Linked DNA regions of Cupriavidus metallidurans CH34. The protein of the gene in region 1 interacts with the protein of each later gene in a pairwise test. Links are inferred from orthologs where the notes say so. Each region holds a gene or a part of one and is shown in the gene's direction. Other genes may lie near its edges. The genes, in order: pheT and secD.

Evidence for each region.
Region 2: the proteins of pheT (region 1) and secD interact in binary tests that used the Escherichia coli proteins (3 or more experiments, as listed by UniProt). The link is inferred for Cupriavidus metallidurans CH34 from one-to-one orthologs.

The regions. Positions count from the first base shown.
Region 1 is NC_007973.1:1,274,281-1,285,718, forward strand. What follows is about bases 1-3,065. They hold pheT (phenylalanine--tRNA ligase subunit beta), read left to right. Parts: upstream 1-341; coding sequence 342-2,789; downstream 2,790-3,065. Other genes in these bases: pheS (phenylalanine--tRNA ligase subunit alpha), read left to right, coding at 1-264; RMET_RS05870 (integration host factor subunit alpha), read left to right, coding at 2,874-3,065. Also shown: more of RMET_RS05870, read left to right, coding at 3,066-3,284; RMET_RS05875 (MerR family transcriptional regulator), read left to right, coding at 3,464-3,898; RMET_RS05885 (acetyltransferase), read left to right, coding at 4,193-4,846; peptide-methionine (S)-S-oxide reductase MsrA, read right to left, coding at 5,295-6,026; RMET_RS05895 (cytochrome c biogenesis protein DipZ), read right to left, coding at 6,054-7,844; RMET_RS05900 (IS5-like element ISRme1 family transposase), read left to right, coding at 8,044-9,144; peptide-methionine (R)-S-oxide reductase MsrB, read right to left, coding at 9,272-9,742; RMET_RS05910 (response regulator transcription factor), read left to right, coding at 9,894-10,637; RMET_RS05915 (sensor histidine kinase), read left to right, coding at 10,634-11,438.
Region 2 is NC_007973.1:3,195,896-3,207,151, forward strand. The notes cover bases 5,706-8,588. They hold secD (protein translocase subunit SecD), read left to right. Parts: upstream 5,706-6,155; coding sequence 6,156-8,021; downstream 8,022-8,588. Other genes in these bases: yajC (preprotein translocase subunit YajC), read left to right, coding at 5,706-5,951; secF (protein translocase subunit SecF), read left to right, coding at 8,046-8,588. In the rest of the region: RMET_RS14745 (LysR substrate-binding domain-containing protein), read right to left, coding at 1-752; ATP-dependent DNA helicase RecG, read right to left, coding at 873-3,032; tRNA preQ1(34) S-adenosylmethionine ribosyltransferase-isomerase QueA, read left to right, coding at 3,194-4,255; tRNA guanosine(34) transglycosylase Tgt, read left to right, coding at 4,275-5,405; more of yajC, read left to right, coding at 5,625-5,705; more of secF, read left to right, coding at 8,589-9,020; RMET_RS14780 (CaiB/BaiF CoA transferase family protein), read left to right, coding at 9,310-10,560; RMET_RS14785 (response regulator), read right to left, coding at 10,797-11,256. UniProt on the Escherichia coli protein: Part of the Sec protein translocase complex. Interacts with the SecYEG preprotein conducting channel. SecDF uses the proton motive force (PMF) to complete protein translocation after the ATP-dependent function of SecA.

The DNA.
Region 1 (11,438 bases):
GTGCGCTTCCGTCCGTCGTACTTCCCGTTCACCGAGCCGTCGGCTGAAATCGACATGGCGTTCGGCAACGGCAAGTGGCTGGAAATCTCCGGCTCGGGCCAGGTGCACCCCAACGTGCTGCGCAATATGGGCCTCGATCCCGAGCGCTACATCGGCTTTGCGTTCGGCTCCGGCCTCGAGCGCCTGACGATGCTGCGCTATGGCATCAATGACCTGCGACTGTTCTTCGAAGGCGATGTGCGCTTCCTGCGCCAGTTCGCCTGATATGGCGTACCGCCCGAAGCAATAACGCAGCTCCAACGTCCCAGACAACTCAGAATACCTACCGGATCAGAAGCGCCATGCAATTCTCGGAATCCTGGCTTCGCACGTTCGCCAACCCTGAAAAGATCTCCACCGACGCGCTGTCGCACAGCCTGACCATGGCCGGGCTCGAAGTGGAAGAAGTGGGCCCCGTTGCGCCGCCGTTCACGAAGATCGTGGTGGCCCGCGTGCTGGCCACCGAACGCCATCCCAACGCCGACCGCCTGAACGTGTGCCAGGTGGATGCCGGCACCGGCGAAACGCTGCAGATCGTTTGCGGCGCACCCAACGTCACGCCCGGCATCGTTGTGCCGTGCGCGCTGGTCGGCGCAGTGCTGCCGCCGGGCGAAGAGGGCGGCAAGCCGTTCGAGATCAAGGTCGGCAAGCTGCGCGGCGTGGATAGCTTTGGCATGTTGTGCTCGGCACGCGAACTGAAGCTGTCCGAAGATCACGGTGGCCTGCTGGTCCTGCCGGACGACGCGCCGGTGGGTCAGGACATTCGCCAGTACCTTGATCTCGATGATCAGGTCTTCACGATCAAGCTGACGCCGAACAAGGCCGACTGCCTGTCGATCCATGGTGTTGCGCGCGAAGTGTCGGCGCTGACCGGCGCCGCGCTGACGCTGCCGGACATGTCGCCAGTAGCCGTGACGATCCAGGACAAGCTGCCCGTCAAGATCTCCTCGCCGGACCTGTGCGGCCGCTTCTCGGGCCGGATCATCCGCGGCGTGAACGCACGCGCGGCCACGCCTGCATGGATGGTGCAGCGTCTGGAGCGCTCGGGGCAGCGCAGTATCTCGGCGTTGGTCGACATCTCGAACTACGTGATGCTCGAGTTAGGCCGTCCGTCGCATGTGTTCGATCTGGACAAGATCCACGGCGGCCTGGATGTGCGCTGGGGCCGCAAGGGCGAACAGCTCAAGCTGCTCAACGGCAATACCGTCGAGGTGGACGAGCAGGTGGGCGTGATTTCCGACGACAAGGAGATCGAGAGCCTGGCCGGCATCATGGGCGGCGACAGCACTGCCGTTTCGCTCGACACGACCAATATCTACCTGGAAGCCGCATTCTGGTGGCCCAACGCCATCCAGGGCCGCGCGCGCCGCTACAACTTCTCGACCGATGCCGCGCATCGTTTCGAGCGTGGCGTGGACTACGCCACCACCGTCGAGCATATCGAACGCATCACCGCGCTGATTCTCGACATCTGCGGTGGTCAGGCCGGCCCGGTGGACGACCAGACCGTCAATGTGCCGCAGCGCCAGCCCGTGAAGCTGCGCGTGGCGCGTGCCGAGCGCGTGCTGGGTATCGAACTGTCGTCGGCGGAGATCGCTGACGTCTTCCAGCGCCTGAACCTGTCGTTCACGCGCTCGCAAGGCGACGAAGGCGAGGTGTTCGAAGTCACGCCGCCGAGCTATCGCTTCGACATCGAGATCGAGGAAGACCTGATCGAGGAAGTCGCGCGTATCTATGGCTTCGAGCGTATTCCGGCCCGCCCGCCTGTGGCCGAAAGCGAAATGCGTCCGACCAACGAAGGCCGCCGCTCGCAACACGTGGTGCGCCACGCGCTGGCCGCGCGCGACTTCAACGAGGTGATCAACTTCGCCTTCGTGGAAGAGCAGTGGGAGCAGGACTTCGCGGACAACAACAACCCGATCCGGCTGCTGAATCCGATTGCGAGCCAACTGGCCGTGATGCGTTCCACGATGATCGGTGGTCTGCTCGACAAGGTTCGCTACAACCTTAACCGCAAGGCTTCGCGCGTGCGCCTGTTCGAGGTGGGCCGCGTGTTCCACCGCGATCCGAAGGTGGTCGACGGCGGCCTGACTGTTGCCGGCTACCACCAGCCGATGATGGCTGCTGGTATCGCCTACGGCCCGGCGTTCGATGAGCAGTGGGGCGTGGCCACGCGTCCGGTCGATTTCTTCGACATCAAGGGCGATGTGGAAGCGCTGTTCCACCCGCGCGTGCCGCGCTTCGAACCAGTGGCGCATCCCGCGCTGCACCCGGGTCGCGCCGCGCGTGTGATCGTCGATGGCAAGGCTGTCGGCGTGGTAGGTGAACTCCATCCTCGCTGGCTGCAGAAGTACGAGCTGACGCAGGCGCCGGTGCTGTTCGAACTCGAACTTGACGCGCTGCGCGGTGTAGGTCTGCCGGTGTACACGGAGATTTCGAAGTTCCCGGCCGCGGTTCGCGATCTGGCTGTGGTCGTGAAGCAGTCGCTGCGTGCGCAAGACATGCTGGACGCCATGCGCGCGGCGCTGGACAAGGGCGGCTTCGGCCATTTCGTCCAGAGCCTCGTGCTGTTCGACGAGTTCCGGCCGAAGGCCGCGTCGGCGGCCATTGGCGCTGACGAGAAAAGCCTTGCGTTCCGCGTAACGTTGCAAGATACTGGGTCGACCCTCCAGGACGAGACAGTCGACAGTGCGGTGCGCTGCATGATCGACGCGCTGACGGCAGGCTTCGACGCCCGCCTGCGCGCTTAAGCGAATCAGGCAGTCCACCTTCAATTGGAGCGCCCGGGCACAGCCCCCGGGCGGATCGCGGCAGATTTTACAGAGCGATCTAGGATGAACGATCGAGACACGATTTCCATGAATGCTGCAGACCTGGGCGATGCAAGCGACCGGCACGCTGCCTCCCTCGACGACGCATCGCCGGAAGCCCGTGCCGCCGAGGTGCCTACCCTGACTAAAGCCGAACTTGCAGAGATGCTGTTCGATCAGGTTGGCCTGAACAAGCGCGAATCGAAAGACATGGTCGAAGCGTTCTTCGACGTGATTCGAGAAGCGTTGGAGCGCGGCGACAGCGTCAAGCTGTCAGGCTTCGGCAACTTCCAGTTGCGCGACAAGGCGCAACGTCCCGGCCGCAACCCCAAGACGGGAGAGATCATCCCGATCACGGCGCGCCGTGTGGTGACGTTCCACGCCAGCCAAAAGCTCAAGGCACAGGTGGAGGAGCGCGCGGGCCTGGAAGCCTGACGCGCGAGGGCATGTGCCGCACGGGCAGTATCGTCGCGGCAGCCACACATCTGTAACGACGCGCAACCGGGTGATTGCCCGCGGCGATTGCAGTCTGTATGCTGCAATGCCGCGCGCAGTTCGCGTCCAACCGAGCCAACCGGCTCTGGTCCACGGCCTGACATCAGACTACCCAACGCATGACGGAAAAATCCAGCGAGCGCGTCGCGCTGCCGCCGATTCCCGCAAAACGCTACTTCACAATCGGTGAGGTCAGCGAGCTCTGCGCCGTCAAGCCGCATGTGCTGCGCTACTGGGAACAGGAATTCACCCAGCTCAAGCCCGTGAAGCGACGCGGCAATCGCCGTTACTACCAGCATCACGAAGTCCTGCTGATTCGCCGGATTCGCGATCTGCTGTACGAGCAAGGCTTCACGATCAACGGCGCGCGCAACCGCCTCGACGAAGGGCGCCATCACGGCGCTGGCGTCGCTGGGGGTGCCGAGCCCAGTGAGGTTCAGGTTGCCGTGGAGGAAACACCTGTGCTTTCTGTTGACCTGAATGCGCTGCGCAACGACCTGGTCGAAGTGCAGCACCTGCTGGCGCAATTGAAAGAGATCGCACGGCACCAATAAATTGGCTTGGAACTACTAGCCATCGTCGAATTGACGGTGATATACTCTCCCTTCTTCGGGGCGTAGCGCAGCCTGGTAGCGTACCTGCATGGGGTGCAGGTGGTCGGAGGTTCAAATCCTCTCGCCCCGACCAGAAAATGAAAGGCCTGACAGGTTTCCTGTCAGGCCTTTTTGTCATTTGTTGCTGTCGGTCCCGCAAATGGAAGGTTTGGAATCTGAGAGTCAATAGCGCCGTCGACAGGCTGGCTTCAGTATGCTAAAAACGCACGTCCAGAAAAACAGAGGAGAGTACCTATGCGTATCGCCATTTACGGCTGCAGCGGATTCGGTCGAGAAGTCGCTCCTATTGCCAGAGATACAGCACGTCGCATTGGTTCTGGCACTTTGAATGAGGCCGTTGTTTTTGTAGACGATGATGTCTCCAACATCGGGACCATCAAGAACGGGATTCACGTTATTTCCTTTGACGAGCTTCAGTCGAAGCAATCCGATCGCTTGGTAGTTGTTGCGGTTGGCTCCAGCACCGTGCGCCGGGCGATTGTTGCCAAGTGCGAGGCGGCGGGCCTGAAGTTCGCGAGCGTCAGCGCACCGTCGGCCAGATTCCTCGATGAGGTCAGTCTTGGCGATGGCGCCATTTTCTGCGATTTCTCCATGGTGACGTCCAACGTCAGGATTGGACGTCACTTCCACGCAAACATCTATTCCTACGTGGCGCATGATTGTGTGGTCGGTGACTTCGTGACGCTGGCACCCAAGGCCTGCGTGAACGGTAATGTGATCCTTGAGGATGACGTGTATGTCGGTACAGGCGCGGTGATCAAGCAGGGGACGCCTGAAAAGCCGCTGCGCATTGGTAAAGGTGCAATCGTCGGCATGGGCGCCGTGGTTACCAAAGACGTTCCGCCTGGCGCGGTGGTCGTTGGCAATCCTGCACGCGTCAAGGAGTGACTTCCGTTCGGCGATTTGCGGCAAGGGCTGCCAACTGATGTTGGCCCCTGTTTCCGAAGGAAACACGATGCCGGCACTCGCGTTGTAAATGCGAGCGGCAAGAATGCGGGGTAGGAACACCTCTTACCCCAGATGGAAAGCGAAAGGCCTGACGGGAAACCTGTCAGGCCTTTCGCTTTCTTTCATCTTGTAACGCTGTCCGAAATAAGCGCAGCACGCTGCAATCCTTCCTTACATTTCGGACATAGGTTCTCACCCTGTCATCGACTAGCCTTTCCCCATTGCATCGACACGGCAGCTTGCGCTGTCGGAGTAGGAACGGATGAACTGGCGAGACATATTTCTGATTGGTTTTGGATGGGTGGGGGCTTGCCTGGCTGCCGGCTGGTTCCTGACGATAGCGGTCAAGGTGCTGGGTTGACCCTGGCGCCATCTCTCACCGATCGCTTCAACCTCCCTTCGATACCAGCACCGCATCATTCCGATACACGTCCGGGAACATCGTTTTCAGATTGCCGATCTTCGGCAGGTCATTGATGACGATGTACGGATAGCTCGGATTCTTGACGAGAAAATCCTGGTGATAGTTCTCGGCCGGAAAGAACCCCTTGTAATCCTCGACGCGCGTGACGATCGGCGCGCGGTACGCTTTCGACGTGTCGAGCTGGGTGATATACGCCTCGGCAATCGAGCGTTGCACCGGCGAGCGCGGGAAGATCGCCGAGCGGTACTGCGTACCGTGATCGGGCCCCTGATAGTTCAGTTGCGTAGGATTGTGCGCGACCGAGAAGAAGATCTGCAGCAGCTTGCCGTAGCTGATCTGGGTGGGGTCGTAGCGGATTTCGACCGACTCCGCGTGTCCGGTCATGCCGGTGCCCACCATCTCGTATTGGGCGTTGCTGGCCGAGCCGCCAGAGTAACCGGACGTTACCCGTGTAACGCCGCGGACATGTTGGAACACGCCTTGCACGCCCCAGAAGCATCCACCGGCGAATACCGCGGTCTCGGTATGGCTCGTGCCGGCTTTTTCGTCGACGGCCGGCGCGGGGATCTTCACGGCGGCCTCGGCCGAGATCGCGGGTAGCTCCCACATTGCGGCCGCCACCATCAGCACGGCCAAGCTTGCGAGCTTCAGCGCGGTGGGGCGGGTCCAGCGTTGCAGTGTTGTCATGGCATCCATGGTCAGACTCCTTGAAGGAAGCGTAGATCAGCCGAACGTGAACGCATAGGCCTGCACGCCGGGGTCGAGGAATTCGATGGCGAACGTGCGATCGGCGACGTCGCCTTGCTGGCGTACGAGTTGATACAGGCGCTGTCCGGTGACGGTCCCGCTGCCATCCGCGGCGACATCGGTGCCGTGCGATGCGCCCGGGACCTTGCCGTCGATCGTCACGCGGAAGCGCACTGGCTTGCCGTCCGCAGCCGGGCCGAGCACCAGGTGCAGGTCGCGGGCGTGGAAGCGATAGACGATCTTCCCGCTGGCCTGTTCCAGCGTTGCCTGTTCCTCGCCAACCTTCCAGTTGCCCGCCAGGCCCCACTCATTGAGCGTGGGGTGGGCCGGCGCAGCGTAATCCTTCGATTGATCCGGCCTGGCGCCACCCGGAGACGCGAAGTTCTCGGCACGGGCGTAGCCCACATAGGTTTCCTGCGAACGTAGCGTGCTGGCATCGGCGGGCATCTCCACGCCGTGCATGGCGTTGTCCGCGGTCATTGCCACCTTCGTCACGTCCGCGTGCCCCGCTTCGGCCAGCAGTTGCCGGATCACGGCTTCCGATTTCTCGTATTCGCCTTCGCCGAAATGATGGAAGCGCACGCGTCCCTGGGCGTCGATGAAGTAATGCGCCGGCCAGTAGTTGTTGTTGAACGCGCGCCAGATCGCGTAGTTATTGTCGATGGCCACCGGGTAGGTCACGCCGAGATCTTTCGTGGCCTTGCGGACGTTGTCGATATTGCGTTCGAACGCAAACTCGGGGGCATGGACGCCGATGACGACCAGGCCTTGATCCCGGTATTTCTCCGCCCAGGCCTTTACGTAGGGCAACGTGCGCAGGCAGTTGATGCACGAGTACGTCCAGAAATCGACCAGCACGACCCTGCCGCGCAAAGCTTCCGCAGTCAGCGGCGGCGAGTTGAGCCATTCCACCGCGCCATTGAGGCCCGGGAACTGGCCTTCCACTGGCAGCGTGGCGGGGCGGTCGACGGCTCGCATCATCATGGCTCCGCCTTCTGCTGGAAGGCTGGTGGCGGCCATCATCGCGCCGCCGCTACGGTCCTTGTGTCCCAGTGCGTCGACCAGGCGCTGCTCCAGGCCGCCGGTGGCCACGGTCGAGACGCGTGTCAGGATGCCCGTGTCGAGTCCGAGCGCGATTGCCGCCACGCCGGCCAGCATCGCCACGCCGATCCCCCGGCGAACCCATTCGCCAGCGTCGAGCGAACGCTTCATCGCGGTGAATACGCGTCCGCCGATCAACAGAGCCACCGCCAACGATGTGGCCGCGCCTGCGGCGTAGGCCAACAGCAGCAGCGTCGTGCCCAGGCTTGCACCCTGAAGGGCGGCGCCGGTCAGCACGAGGCCGAGGATCGGGCCCGCGCATGGCGCCCACAGCAGGCCGGTGGCAATGCCGAGCAGGAACGACGATGCAGGGCTGGCAGGCTTGCCGTCGGCCTGCGCGAAGTTTGACAGCCGGCTACCGGCATTCACCAGCGGCCGCATCAGGCGTTCGGCAAGCCGGGGCAGCAGCAGCGTCAGTCCGAACACGGCCAGTAGGGCGATGGCGAGCCAGCGGCCATACTGGTTGGCTTGAGCGACCCAGCCGCCACCGACCGCGGCGAGCGTGGCCACGCCGGCGAAGGTGAGGCCCATGCCGGCCAGCAGAGGCAGGCCGCTGCGCGCGAATGGTTGATCGGCGCGCGCGAACACGAACGGCAGTACGGGCAGGATGCAGGGGCTCAGGATCGTGAGCGCGCCACCCAGGTAGGAGAGGATCAGTAGGAGCATGGCAATGGGTCCGCGATAGGTCTGCGAAGGGTCTGCGATGGGCCTGGTCAGGCGGATACGGGGCGGAACGTCATGGCTACGCCGTTCATGCAGTAGCGCAGTCCCGTAGGCTTAGCAGGCTGCTGAAATACCGGCAGCGAACGTCAGCGCGACGACTTGCTGAATCGTTAATCTGAGGACTCCATACAATCCCACGTTCATGCGCGGCGCTGACACCTTCACCGAAAGTTTGTTCACCATGCGGCGGCTGGAAGATTTCGTGCCGAAGTCCCACCCCCTGCGCGCGATCCGCACCATGGCGAACCAGGCGCTGGCGAAGATGGATCGGCTGTTCGCGCAAATGTACGAGGCCGATATCAAGGGTGGCCGGCCCAGCATCGCGCCGGAGAAGTTGCTGCGGGCCATGCTGCTGCAGGTGCTCTACAGCGTCCGGTCGGAGCGCCAGCTCATGGAACAGACGCACTACAACTTGCTGTTTCGCTGGTTCATTGGCCTGGCGATGGATGATGTGGTCTGGGTGCCCAGCGTCTTCAGCAAGAACCGGGAACGGCTGATCAAGCACGATGCTGTGATCGACTTCTTCAACGAAGTGCTGGCCATCGCGCAGAAGAAGGACTGGCTGTCGGGCGAGCACTTCAGCGTCGACGGCACGTTGATTAAGGCGTGGGCTGGCCACAAGAGCTTTGTACGCAAGGATGGCGACGACCAAGACGATAACGACGGTGCTGACTTCAAGGGTGAAAAGCGCAGCAACGAGACGCACGAGTCCAAAACCGATCCCGATGCCAAGCTGTACCGCAAGGGCAAAACCGCCAGTGAACTGCGTTACATGGGTCATACCCTGAGCGACAACCGCCACGGCCTGGTGGTGAGCGCCATGGTGACCAATGCGGACGGACACGCCGAGCGCGAGGCCGCGAAGGTCATGCTCAACGATGCCAGGCAGGTGATTGAGGACCTGAATGTGGAAGTCACCGTGGGTGCGGACAAGGGCTACGACGCGCACGAGTTCATTCAAGCCTGCCTGGAGTTGAAGGTGACGCCGCACGTCGCACAAAACACCTCTGGCCGCCGCTCGGCCGTTCCCGACGCCATTGCAGGCACCAAGGGTTATGCCATCTCACAGCAGAAGCGCAAGCTGATTGAACAAGGCTTTGGATGGGCCAAGACCGTTGGGCGCATGCGCCAGGTGATGGTGCGCGGACTAAAGAAGGTCGATCAAATGTTTGTGCTGAGCATGGCCGCCTACAACCTCGTGCGCATGCGTTCGCTGGGACAAATCCGTCCGCAGTTGCAGTAATCGCGGCAATGAGGCCGGAAACGGTCGCCAAATCAACGAAAAAGTCGGTGAAGTGACGATCAGCTTCCGGATTGTGAAAAATAGCGAGCCCATCAGCCTTGCAGAGGGAAGCTTCGCTTTTATGCGGCTAGTACTTCAGCAGCCTGTTAGGGCCGTCGTCGAACACGTGGCCAAGGTGGCCACCGCATCGGCGGCAATGCACTGCCGTGCGCACCATGCCGAACGTGCGGTCCTCGGTGGTGCCCACTGCGTTGGCCAGCGGCGCCCAGAAGCTCGGCCAACCAGTGCCGCTGTCGAACTTGGTTGACGACGAGAACAGGTCGAGCTGGCAGCCCGCGCACGAGAAAACGCCCTTGCGATGCTCATCATTGAGTGGGCTGCTGAAGGGGCGCTCGGTGCCTTCGTGGCGCAGTACCGTGTACTGGGCCGGCGTCAGCTTCTGGCGCCACGCCTCATCGCTCAATGTGACTTCGAAGGATTGGGCGCCGCTTCCGGCGGCGTTGGCATTGCCGGCGGCCAGCAGCCGCCAGCCGCCGACGGCGGCAAGCGTAGCGGTCAGCGAGCCGCCCGAAAGCAGAAAGCGTCTGGTGATGCGCATGGTGGTCTCCGTGCTCGGGATGGGTTGAACGCATGGTAGGCAACCATCCATGGCGGAGTCCTCGCCAAACCTTAAACAATTCGTGATAACTGGAATGGCGGATTTCTGCACAATAGAGCCAGTTCAGAACCGAGGGCCAAGCCGCCGCACCATGGAACACGCCAAACGCATCCTGCTGGTCGAAGACGATGTCGGTATCGCCAACGTGCTGGCCATGCACCTGCGCGACGAGCGCTACGAAGTCGTGCATAGCGCCGATGGCGCCGAGGGGCTGCGCCTGCTGGAGCAGGGCGGTTGGGATGCGCTGGTGCTGGACCTGATGCTGCCCGGCGTGGATGGTCTCGAGATCTGCCGCCGGGCCCGGGCGATGACGCGCTACACGCCGATCATCATCACCAGCGCGCGTTCCAGCGAGGTGCATCGCATCCTGGGGCTCGAACTCGGTGCCGACGACTATCTGGCCAAGCCGTTCTCGGTGCTGGAGCTGGTGGCGCGCGTCAAGGCGCTGCTGCGTCGAGTGGAGGCAATGGCGCGCGATGTGCGGGCCGATGCCGGCAGTCTGGAGCTGGCCGGACTGGCCATTGATCCTCTCGCGCGAGAGGCCGCTGTCGACGGCAAGCGCCTCGACCTGACCCCGCGCGAGTTCGACCTGCTGTACTACTTCGCGCGCCATCCGGACAAGGTGTTCTCCCGCATGGACTTGCTCAACGCGGTGTGGGGCTACCAGCACGAGGGTTACGAGCACACGGTGAACACGCATATCAACCGGCTGCGCACCAAGATCGAGGTCGATCCGGCGCAGCCGAAGCGCATCCTGACTGTGTGGCGGCGCGGCTATCGGTTCGTGGCCGATCCGCAAGCCGACGCCGCGCAGGACGAAGGGGAAGCATCGTGAACCTGTCCCTGACACAACGGCTGTCCGCCGTTTTCGCCGCGTTGTTGCTGGCCTGCTGCGGGGCCTCCGCCTGGCTGCAGGTGCGGGCCAACGCGATGCATGAGAAAGAGGTGGTCCAGGACATATCGCGCGGGCTCGCCGCATACATCGCGCGCAATGCGCTGCTGGAGGATCAGAGCGCCATCGCGCCGCAGGCATTGCGCCAGCTCTTCGGGCAGTTGATGGTCGTGAATCCTAGTGTTGAGGTCTATCTGCTCGACGATCAGGGGCGCATTCGCGGGCACGATGCGCCGGCCGGCCACCTGGTGCGCGATCACGTGAACCTGGCGCCGGTGAAGAAGCTGATCGACGGTGGGGCGCTGCCGATCTTTGGCGACGACCCGCGCAGCGACAGCGGGCGGAAGGTGTTCAGCGCGGCGCCGTTGCGGCAGGGCGGCTATATCTACGTGGTGCTGCAGGGCGAGGCGCATGACAAGCTGGCCGCGCTGGCATCGCGCGACGCGGTCATGCGGACCACGCTCTGGTCGATGGCGTTGGTGGCCGCGCTCGGGCTGGTGGCGGGTCTGGTGGCTTTCGGCCTGATCACGCGCCCGCTGCGACGCCTGACGCTAGAGATCCGGCAATTTGATTCGGGTGATGCCGGCGATTTGCGGAGATCCGGCATCCCGGGTGCCGGAGCTGCCGACCGGATACAAGAGCCGATGCAGCGCGACGAGATCGCCGCGCTACGCACGGCGTTCCGTCAGATGGCCGACCGGATCGAGACACAATGGCGCGCGCTCAAGCAGCAGGATCAGGAGC
Region 2 (11,256 bases), 1.9 Mb from region 1 along the record:
ACCGAGGTGCGCGGCAGCACGGTGATACCAACACCGCTGGCCACCATATGACGGATGGTCTCGAGCGACGAACCTTCGAACGTCTTCTGGATGCCGTCGGCCGCCTGCGAGAAGCGCGACAGTTCCGGACACACGCTCAGCACGTGATCGCGGAAACAATGGCCGCTGCCGAGCAGCAGCATGGTCTGCTGCTTCAGTTCGTCCGGATCCACCTTGGTCTGCTGGGAAAGCTGGTGCCCGCGCGGCACGGCCACCACGAACGGCTCGTCATACAGCGGACGCACCGTCAGGCCGGAGTCCGGGAACGGCTCGGCCATGATCGCGCAGTCGATTTCGCCCTGCTTGAGCAGTTCGATCAGCTTGTTCGTGTAGTTCTCCTGCAGCATCAGCGGCATCTGCGGCACGGTCTCGATCATCTGCTTGACCAGTGCCGGCAGCAGGTACGGCCCGATCGTGTAGATCACGCCCAATCGCAGCGGCCCGGCCAGCGGGTCCTTGCCCTGCTTGGCGATCTCACGAATCGCCATGGTCTGCTCAAGCACACGCTGCGCCTGCGCGACGATCTGCTCGCCGATGGCCGTCACCGACACCTCGGAGGTGCCCCGCTCGAAGATCTGCACGGTCAGCTCGTCCTCCAGCTTCTTGATGGCGACCGACAGGGTCGGCTGCGACACGAAGCAGGCCTCGGCAGCCCGGCCGAAATGGCGCTCGCGCGCCACGGCGACGATGTACTTGAGTTCGGTGAGCGTCATGATCAATCAATTCCGGTTAGGCGATAGATTTTAGCTTCGATTCCCGTCCTTGTCAGATCGACAGGCAAAAGAAGCTGATTCGCCACTTTCAGACCTCTCCAATATGGCGAAGGCACGACATCAGGCCTTCAGGAAGTGCTCCCGGCCACCCAGCCAGCGCGACAGATGCGCCTCCACCGCTTCCGGGTACCGTTCCAACATCAGCTCGGCGGCCTCCTGGGCGTAATCGACGAGCCAGGCATCGGTTTCGAGGTCGGCGAATCGCAGCATCGCCTCGCCCGACTGCCGGGCACCCAGGAATTCACCGGGGCCGCGAATCTGCAGGTCGCGCCGTGCGATCTCGAAGCCGTCGGTGGTTTCGCGCATCGTCGCCAGCCGCTCGCGCGCTGTGGGCGACAGCGGCGCCTGGTACATCAGCAGGCAGACCGACTCGGCGCTTCCCCGCCCCACGCGCCCCCTTAACTGGTGGAGTTGCGCCAGCCCGAAACGTTCGGCGTGTTCGATCACCATCAGCGATGCATTGGGAACGTCGACGCCCACTTCGATCACGGTGGTGGCCACCAGCACCTGCAGCCGGTTGGCGGTGAAATCGTCCATCACGGCGGCCTTCTCGGCCGGTGGCAGCCGCCCGTGAACCAGCCCGACACGCAGATCGGGCAGCGCCGCAACCAGCGTTTCGTACGTCTCGACTGCCGTCTGGAGCTGCAGCGCCTCGCTTTCCTCGATCAGCGGACACACCCAGTAGACCTGGCGCCCTTCGGCGGCCGCATGGTGCACGCGCTCGATCACCTCGTCGCGGCGCGCGTCATTGACCAGCCGCGTGACGATTGGCGTGCGGCCGGGCGGCAATTCGTCGATCACCGACACATCGAGGTCGGCGTAGTAGGTCATCGCCAGCGTGCGCGGGATCGGCGTGGCCGACATCATGAGCTGGTGCGGCACCACTTTTTCCTCCGCCGGTCGCGCCGGCTCGCCCGGCTGGTCCGCTTCCCCGGCCTTGCCACGCAGCGCCAGCCGCTGGGCAACGCCGAAGCGATGCTGCTCGTCGACCACGGCCAGACCGAGCCGGGCGAACCGAACGGTGTCCTGGATCAGCGCATGGGTGCCGATCACGAGCTTCGCCTCGCCTGATTCGGCGCGCGCCACGGCCTCGCGCTTCTCCTTCGCCTTCAGACTGCCCGCCAACCAGACCACAGGCACGCCAAGCGGTTCGAGCCATGCGGACAACTTGCGGAAATGCTGCTCGGCCAGGATTTCGGTCGGCGCCATCAACGCGGCCTGATAGCCGGCGTCGATCGCCTGGCACGCGGCCAGCGCGGCGACGATCGTCTTGCCGCTGCCCACGTCGCCCTGTAGCAGACGATGCATGGGGTGCGGACGGGCCATGTCGGCGGCGATTTCCTCGACCACCCGCTGCTGCGCGCCCGTCAGGCGGAACGGCAGCGCGCCAAGGAAGCTGGTCAGCAAGCCACCCGCACGGCGCGGCATCGACGGCGCGTTCTTCTCCTTGCGCGCGGCCTGCGAGCGGCGCAGCGAAATCTGCTGCGCGAGCAGTTCATCGAACTTGATCCGCACCCACGCCGGATGCGAGCGATCGGCCAGCGCGGCCTCGCTTTCCTGCTGTGGCGGGTTGTGCAGCAGGCGCAGGCAATCGATCAGCGGCGGCAGCTTCAACTGCGCCAGCGGCCCGCGCAGCACCGCCTGGGGCAGGGTTTCCGGCATCGGCGTGCGCTGCATCGCCCCGCCGATGGCCTTGCGCAGGTAAGCCTGAGAAATCCCGGCGGTGGCCGGATAGACCGGCGTCAGGCGGTCCGGCAACGGCTCGCCCGGCGTCACCGCCCGCACGGTTGGATGGACCATCTCGGCGCCAAAGAAGCCGCCGCGAATCTCGCCGCGCACGCGCAGACGCGTGCCTTCGGCCATCTGCTTGGTCTGGCCGCCGTAGAAATTGAGGAAACGCAGCGTCAGTTCGCCGGTTTCATCGGCCACCTTGACCACAAGCTGGCGGCGCGGGCGGAACGTCACCTCGTTCGAGATCACTTCGCCTTCGATCTGCGCCGGCAGGCCAATACCCGCACGGTGGATCGCGTCGCGGATCGGCTCGAGCGTGGTTTCGTCCTCGTAGCGGAGCGGCAGGTGCAGCACGAGGTCGACACTGCGTCGCAGGCCGAGCTTGGCCAGCCGCGCTGCGGCCGTGGACGGCTTGGCATCGGCAGCCTTGGCGGATTTCCTGGCGGCGGAGGCGGGTTCGTCGATCGGTTCGGTGGCGGAGCCTGGCATCAGCGCGGGAATATGGGCGGCAACATGGGCAAGCAGGCGAAGCCTGGCGCCCAAGCCTTACAATGTCGGATTCGCCGATTTTACCCATGCCGTACCGATCACCGCGGTAGCACGCCCACAAAGCTTGCCGCCGTGCACGGTTTTGGCCGTTGTATCCAGCCATGTTGACCCTGTCCGATTTCGATTTTCCGCTGCCGCCCGAACTGATCGCGCAGTCCGCCCTGCCTGACCGCAGCGCCAGCCGTCTGCTGGTGGTGGAGCGGACCGCCCCCGAGGACACGTCCGAGGCGGTGCGGCTGGTCGACCGCGCCTTCAGCGACATCCTTGAATATCTGAATCCGGACGACCTGCTCGTGTTCAACGACACGCGCGTGATCAAGGCCCGTTTTTTCGGCCACAAGCCGAGCGGCGGCCGGATCGAAGTGCTGGTGGAACGGGTGGTCGATACCCACACGGTGCTGGCCCAGGTGCGCGCGTCGAAGACGCCTGTCGAGGGCAGCCTGCTGCACCTGGCGGATGACGCCTTCGCAGTGACCGTGGGCCCCCGCGTCGACCAGTTCTTCACACTGCGCTTTCCCGAGCCCGCGCTCGACCTGATCGAACGTTACGGCCGCCTGCCGCTGCCGCCGTACATCACCCACGACCCCGACGCCTACGACGAAACGCGCTACCAGACCGTCTACGCGCGCAACCCCGGCGCGGTGGCCGCGCCCACGGCCGGATTGCACTTCGACGACGCCCTGTTCGCCCGGCTGGACGCCGCCGGCATCCGCCGCGCCTTCCTGACGCTGCACGTTGGCGCGGGCACGTTCCAGCCCGTGCGTACCGAAAACCTGTCCGAGCACAAGATGCATTCGGAGTGGTATGCCATCTCGCCCGAACTGGCGGATGCCGTGCGCGAGACCCGCGCGCGTGGCGGACGCGTGATCGCCGTCGGCACCACGTCGCTGCGCGCGCTGGAATCGGCCGCCGCCGAAGATGGCACGCTGGAGGCGGGCAGCGGCGATACTGACATCTTCATCACGCCCGGCTACGCCTTCCGCATCGTCGACGCGCTGATCACCAACTTCCATCTGCCCAAGTCCACGCTGCTGATGCTGGTCTCCGCGCTGGCCGGCGTGGAGGCGATTCGCGACGCCTACCGTCATGCCGTGGACGCGCGCTACCGCTTCTTCAGCTACGGCGACGCCATGCTGCTCACCCGCCGCGACCGCCGCGCCTGACCGCCCCCGAGAACACACCATGCTCAATTTCGAACTGCTGACCACTGATGGCAACGCCCGCCGTGGCCGCGTCACGCTGAACCACGGCGTTGTGGAAACGCCGATCTTCATGCCCGTAGGCACCTACGGGTCGGTCAAGGCAATGTCGCCGCTCGAACTCAACGAGATCGGCGCGCAAATCATCCTCGGCAATACGTTCCACCTGTGGCTGCGCCCGGGGCTCGACGTCGTTGACACCCACGCCGGCCTGCACAAGTTCATCGGCTGGGACAAGCCGATCCTGACCGATTCGGGCGGTTTTCAGGTGTTTTCGCTGGGAGAACTGCGCAAGATCACCGAGGAAGGTGTCACGTTCGCATCGCCGGTCAATGGCGACAAGCTGTTCCTGTCGCCCGAGATCTCGATGCAGATCCAGCGCACGCTGAACTCAGACATCGTGATGCAATTCGACGAGTGCACGCCGTACGAGATCGACGGCCGTCCCGCCACGCACGACGAGGCCGCCCGCTCCATGCGGATGAGCCTGCGCTGGGCCAAGCGTTCGCGCGACGAGTTCGACCATCTGGCCAATCCCAACGCGCTGTTCGGCATCGTGCAGGGCGGCATGTTCGAGGACCTGCGCGACGAATCACTGGCGGGCCTGTCGGAACTGGACTTCCATGGTTACGCGATCGGCGGCCTGTCGGTTGGTGAGCCGAAGGAAGACATGATGCGGGTGCTGGAGCACGTTGGTCCCCGCTTGCCGGCGCACAAGCCGCACTATCTGATGGGCGTTGGCACGCCCGAGGACCTGGTGGCCGGCGTGGCGCACGGCGTCGACATGTTCGACTGCGTGATGCCGACCCGCAACGCCCGCAACGGCTGGCTGTTCACGCGCTTTGGTGACGTGAAGATCCGCAACGCGGCGCACCGCAACGACCCGCGCCCGCTGGACGAACAGTGCGGCTGCTACACCTGCCGTAACTTCTCCCGGGCCTACCTGCACCACCTGCACCGCGTGGGCGAAATCCTTGGCGCGCGCCTGAACACGATCCACAACCTCTATTACTACCTGGAACTGATGCGCGAGATGCGCACGGCCATCGAAGAGCACCGCTTCGAGGCATTCCGCCGCCAGTTCGCCGAAAATCGCGCGCGCGGCACACGCTGAGTGTCTCTCGGACCGGGCCGGCTGAGAACTTTCGGCGCGGCCAAGGTCGAATAGCTGGCCTGAAATCGGCCGCTTCGGGGTGGCTTTCCGCATCCTCCGCAAAGTACGCGGAACGCACCCCGAACAAACCCGCAATTCGCCCTAGAATGCCAAGGCGGGACAATGACCGGGTGATAGAATGCCCGATTCCCTGATTGAACTTTGTGACGGAGAAGTAACGTGTTTATCTCTAACGCTTTTGCCCAGACTGCTGGTATCGGCGGCGGCGCCGGTGGCCTGATGAGCTTTCTGCCGATCATCCTGATGTTCGCGGTGCTGTGGTTCATCATGATCCGCCCGCAGATGAAGCGCCAGAAGGAAACCAAGGCAATGATGGAAGCGCTGGCCAAGAACGACGAAGTCGTGACGGCGGGCGGCATCCTGGGCCGCGTCACCAAGGTCAACGAGAACTACGTGACCCTGGAAGTGGCCGAAGGTACGGAAATCACCGTGCAGAAGAATGCGGTGACCACTGTGCTGCCGAAGGGCTCGCTGAAGTCGCTCTGATCCGGCACGTTTTCCGCCTGAATCAGGCATGGACGTGGCGCACGACGCCTCCGACCATGCCCTGCGCAGCCGCCTGAATCCGCACAGGGGTCCCGTCCGGACCCTCCTACGGGTTGCCAGGCGGCTGTTTGCCAACCGGTCCGGCCGATCCGGCGCGCGATGCGCGCGATTATCGACCACGCCAACCGCAATGACTGGCCAACGATGAATCGTTATCCGATTTGGAAATACATCGTGATTCTGGTGGCTCTGGCCATCGGCATCACCTACACCATGCCGAACTTCTTCGGCGAGGCGCCCGCCGTCCAGGTATCGTCGGCCAAGGCCACGGTCAAGGTCGACCTGTCCATGCAGAAGCATGTCGAGGAGATCCTGGCGCAGAACCAGCTGCAGCCTGACGGGGTGTTCTTCGACGTGTCCGGCCAGTCCGGCTCGGTCAAGGCGCGCTTCCGCACCACTGACGAGCAGCTCAAGGCCAAGGACGTGCTGTCGCGCTCGCTGAACCCCGACGCGAACGATGCGACCTATGTCGTGGCGCTGAACCTGCTGTCCGGTTCGCCGCGCTGGCTGACCGCGCTGCACGCGCTGCCCATGTACCTGGGTCTGGATCTGCGCGGTGGCGTGCACTTCCTGCTACAGGTGGACATGAAGGGCGCCGTCGACAAGAAGCTCGACAGCCTGGCCGGCGATGCGCGCACGCTGCTGCGCGACAAGAACATCCGCCACGGCGGCATTGACCGTGACGGCGAGCGTCTGACCGTGCGCTTCAGCAATGGCGACGACGCGGAACGCGCGCGCGGCATCCTGGCCGACAACCTGCGCGAGCTGGCCTTCACGATGGACGGCACGAACATCGTCGGCACGTTCACGGAAGCCGCCCGCAAGACCGTGCAGGACGGCGCCGTCAAGCAGAACATCACCACCCTGCACAATCGTGTGAACGAACTTGGCGTGGCAGAGCCGGTGATCCAGCAGCAAGGCTCCGACCGCATTGTGGTGCAGCTGCCGGGCGTGCAGGACACCGCCAAGGCCAAGGACATCATCGGCCGTACCGCCACGCTCGAGGCGCGCCTGGCCGATCCGGATGTGCGCAACCCGCGCCCGGGTGACCCCGTGCCGTTCGGCGACGAGCTGTTCACGCAAGGCAACAGCGCCCCGGTGCTGCTGCGCAAGCAGGTGATCTTCACCGGCGACCGTATCGAAAGCGCCTCGGCCGGTTTCGACCAGAACCAGCGCCCGTCCGTCAACATCAAGCTCGACGCCCAAGGCGGCCGCATGCTGCGTGACGTGTCGCGGGAGAACATTGGCAAGCCGATGGGCATCGTCCTGTTCGAGAAGGGCAAGGGCGAAGTGCTGACTGTGGCGACGATCCAGTCCGAGCTTGGCTCGAGCTTCCAGATCACCGGTTCTTACTCGACCGAAGCCGCCAACGACCTGGCCCTGCTGCTGCGCGCCGGCTCGCTGGCCGCCCCGATGGAAATCATCGAGGAACGCACAATCGGCCCGTCGCTGGGCGCGGACAACATCCAGAAGGGCTTTGACTCGGTGGCCTACGGCTTCGCCGCGATCGCCGTCTTCATGGTGCTGTACTACATGCTGTTCGGCGTGTTCTCCGTGATCGCGCTGGGCGTGAACCTGCTGCTGCTGGTGGCGGTGCTGTCGATGCTGCAGGCCACGCTGACGCTGCCTGGCATCGCCGCTATCGCGCTGGTGCTCGGCATGGCCATCGACGCGAACGTGCTGATCAACGAGCGGATCCGCGAGGAACTGCGCGCGGGCGCATCGCCGCAGATGTCGATCGCCATCGGCTTCGAGCGTGCCTGGGCCACGATTCTCGACTCGAACGTGACCACGCTGATCGCTGGCCTGGCGCTGCTGGCCTTTGGCTCGGGCCCGGTGCGCGGCTTTGCCGTGGTGCACTGCCTGGGCATTCTGACCTCGATGTTCTCGGCGGTGTTCTTCAACCGCGGCCTGGTCAACCTTTGGTACGGCCGCAAGAAGAAGCTCCAGGGCTTGGCCATCGGTCAGATCTGGAAGCCGGACACCACCGACACCCCGGTCGCCAAGTAAGCCAGGACACATCAGGAACCCATCATGGAATTTTTCCGCATCAAGCGCGACATTCCGTTCATGAAGCACGCGTTGATCTTCAACGTGGTGTCCTTCCTGACGTTTGCCGCCGCTGTTTTCTTCCTCTGGCACAAGGGCCTGCACCTGTCGATCGAATTCACCGGCGGCACGGTGATGGAGGTCAACTACCAGCAGGCCGTCGATCTCGAGAAGGTCCGTGGCCAGGTCAGCAAGCTCGGCTACTCCGATGTGCAGGTGCAGAATTTCGGCACCTCGCGCGACGTGATGATCCGCCTGCCGCTGCAGAAGGGCCCGGACGGCAAGCAGGTGACCTCCGCGCAGCAGAGCGAGCAGGTCATGGGCGCGCTGACGGCGGCCTCGCCTGACGTCAAGCTGCAACGCGTGGAGTTCGTCGGCCCGCAGGTGGGCAAGGAACTGGCCACGGACGGCCTGCTGGCCCTGCTGTGCGTGGTGGCCGGTATCGTGATCTACCTGTCGTTCCGCTTCGAATGGAAGTTCGCGGTCGCCGGTATCATCGCCAACCTGCACGATGTGGTGATCATCCTGGGCTTCTTCGCCTTCTTCCAGTGGGAGTTCTCGCTCTCGGTGCTGGCGGCGATCCTGGCGGTGCTCGGCTACTCCGTGAACGAGTCGGTGGTGATTTTCGACCGGATCCGCGAAGCCTTCCGCAAGTACCGCAAGATGACTACGCATGAAGTCATCGACCACGCGATCACCAGCACGATGTCGCGGACCATCATCACCCACGGCTCGACCGAAATGATGGTGCTGTCGATGTTCTTCTTCGGCGGCCCGACGCTGCACTACTTCGCCCTGGCCCTGACTGTGGGTATTCTGTTCGGTATCTACTCGTCGGTGTTCGTGGCCGCGGCGCTGGCGATGTGGCTCGGCGTGAAGCGCGAAGACCTCGTCAAGGGCGACAAGAAAGGCGGCGACGTAACCGACCGCAACGACCCGAACTTCGGCGCGCAAGCTTGACGCGGCGCTCGGGTTGAACGAAAAAGGCACCTTCGGGTGCCTTTTTCGTTTGGCGAGGAGTCCGGGACTGCCATACCCGTCAGCACCCGTGGCAAAAAGCGCTGTGCGAGGGAACGAACTCGCCCGCAAACCCACCCTTGGCTGAATGACCGTCAAGCCAAATTGGACATTGCGTCAATCACCATTGTGATTGTTCTAATTATTTATGCGGGCAAGAATGTCCGATTAACCACAAGCAGATGATCGCCACGTCACGGCATACGTGAATGGCGGAGGCAGGAGACAAGCCATGCAGCAGACCATTGAACCATCCAAGGACACCGAACTGCCTCTCGACGGCGTGCGCGTGCTTGACCTGTCCCGCGTCTTCGCTGGCCCGCTGTGCGGGCAAGTCCTGGCCGACTTCGGTGCCGAGGTGGTCAAGGTGGAACATCCCGGCCGTGGCGATGACACCCGTGATTGGGGGATGCGCATTGGCAAGACGGAGACGACTTACTACAACAGCATGAACCGCAACAAGCGGTCCATCACGCTGGATCTGCAGAGCAAGGAAGGCGTGCAGATCGTCTACGAACTGCTGCCGAAGTTCGACGTCGTCATCCACAACTTCAAGACGGGCGGCGCCGAGAAGCTGGGCCTGGGCTACGAGCAGCTCAAGGCCATCAAGCCTGACCTCATCTACTGCGCCATTTCTGGATACGACACCAGCGGCCCGGAAGCGAAACGCCCCGGCTACGACCTCGTCATCCAGGGCGAGGCCGGCCTCATGGCGCTCAATGGCGAGGCCGATCAGCCGCCGTTGAAATTCGGCGTTGCGGTCGTCGACCTCATGACCGGCATGTATGCGGCACAAGCCGTACTGGCCGCCCTCTTCCGCCGCGAGCGAAAGGGCCTGGGCCAACTGATCGAGATGGCGCTGTACGACTGCGGCGTGATGGTGACGGGCTACTACGGCCTGGATGCCATGCTGCTGGGGCGCGACCCGGCACGCTACGGGAACGCCCATCCGTCCATCGTGCCCTACGGCATGTTCGAGGCTGCCGATGGTCCACTGATCATCGCGGTGGGAAACAACAACCAGTTCGACAAGTTCTGCCGCCAGGTCATCGAGCGCCCCGATATCGTCGAGGATCCACGCTACGCCACGAACGTCGAGCGCGCGAAGAACCGCGTCACCCTGACACCGCTGATCACGGGTCTGATCCATGCGTTTCCCCGCGACCTTCTGCTGGAACGCATGACCGCTTGCGGTATCCCGTGCGGCAGGGTGGCCGGGCTGCACGAGGCACTGACCAGCGAACGGACTCGCAGGGGTGGGCTGATGCGTGAGATGCCGCATCCGGTGGCAGGCACGACGCATGTATTTGCGCCGCCGTACCGTCTGGACGGAAAGCGCCCGCCGATTCGCAATGCACCGCCGACGCTTGGCGAGGGCACGCGCGCGGTATTGCAGAGTCTTCTGGATATGAGTGACGCGCAACTGCAAGAACTGCAGGCGCTCGGCGTTCTCACACTGCCCGAGGCACCTGCCAACTCCTGAGTCTTCTCCGCCCGCCGGCATGGTCCGCGCAGGACCGCCCGGCGAAGGGGACAGGCATTGGAAGCCGTTTCAAGACGATTGTGGCGTCGTTGCGGGGCCTTGCCAGAGCTGCTTCGCGTCATCGCGAAACAGCGTGTTGGAGAAAGACATTCGATGACCGCGCCGGCTCGCGCGGCATCGATTCAGGCCCCCTCCCCCCGCGTTTGCGGAGAGGGAGCCACTACGCTCACGTACGCTTAGGCTTCCGTCAACTGCTCGATCCACACGGCCAGCCGGTCCTTGGCGAACGACTCAGTCCGCGTTGTCGCGCGTGCCGTGATCGCGTCGCCTTCGCGCTGCAGTTGCAGCGCCCCACCAGCCTCTTCCAGCCACAGCAGCGCCGCCAGCCATGCCGCGTGCTCGTCGGATACAGCATCGGCCACGGGTCTTGCCACGAACTCACCGAGCGCGTCCGGCGCGGCCCACGTGACGACATCGCCGTCGCGGCGTACCGCTGCACCCAGCACTTCCGCCAGCACCGCCGTCGCGTCACCAGCGCCACGACCAGCCAGTCGCGCGCGGAACTCTGCCAGCTTCGTGCCAACCGCATGGCCGTACACGCCGCAGCGCTGGCTTTCCGCGCCGACCAGATCCGCATAGTCCAGACGCTGCCAGTCGGGCTCGGCATTGCGCGCACCCGCCAGCGACGTGCCAGCC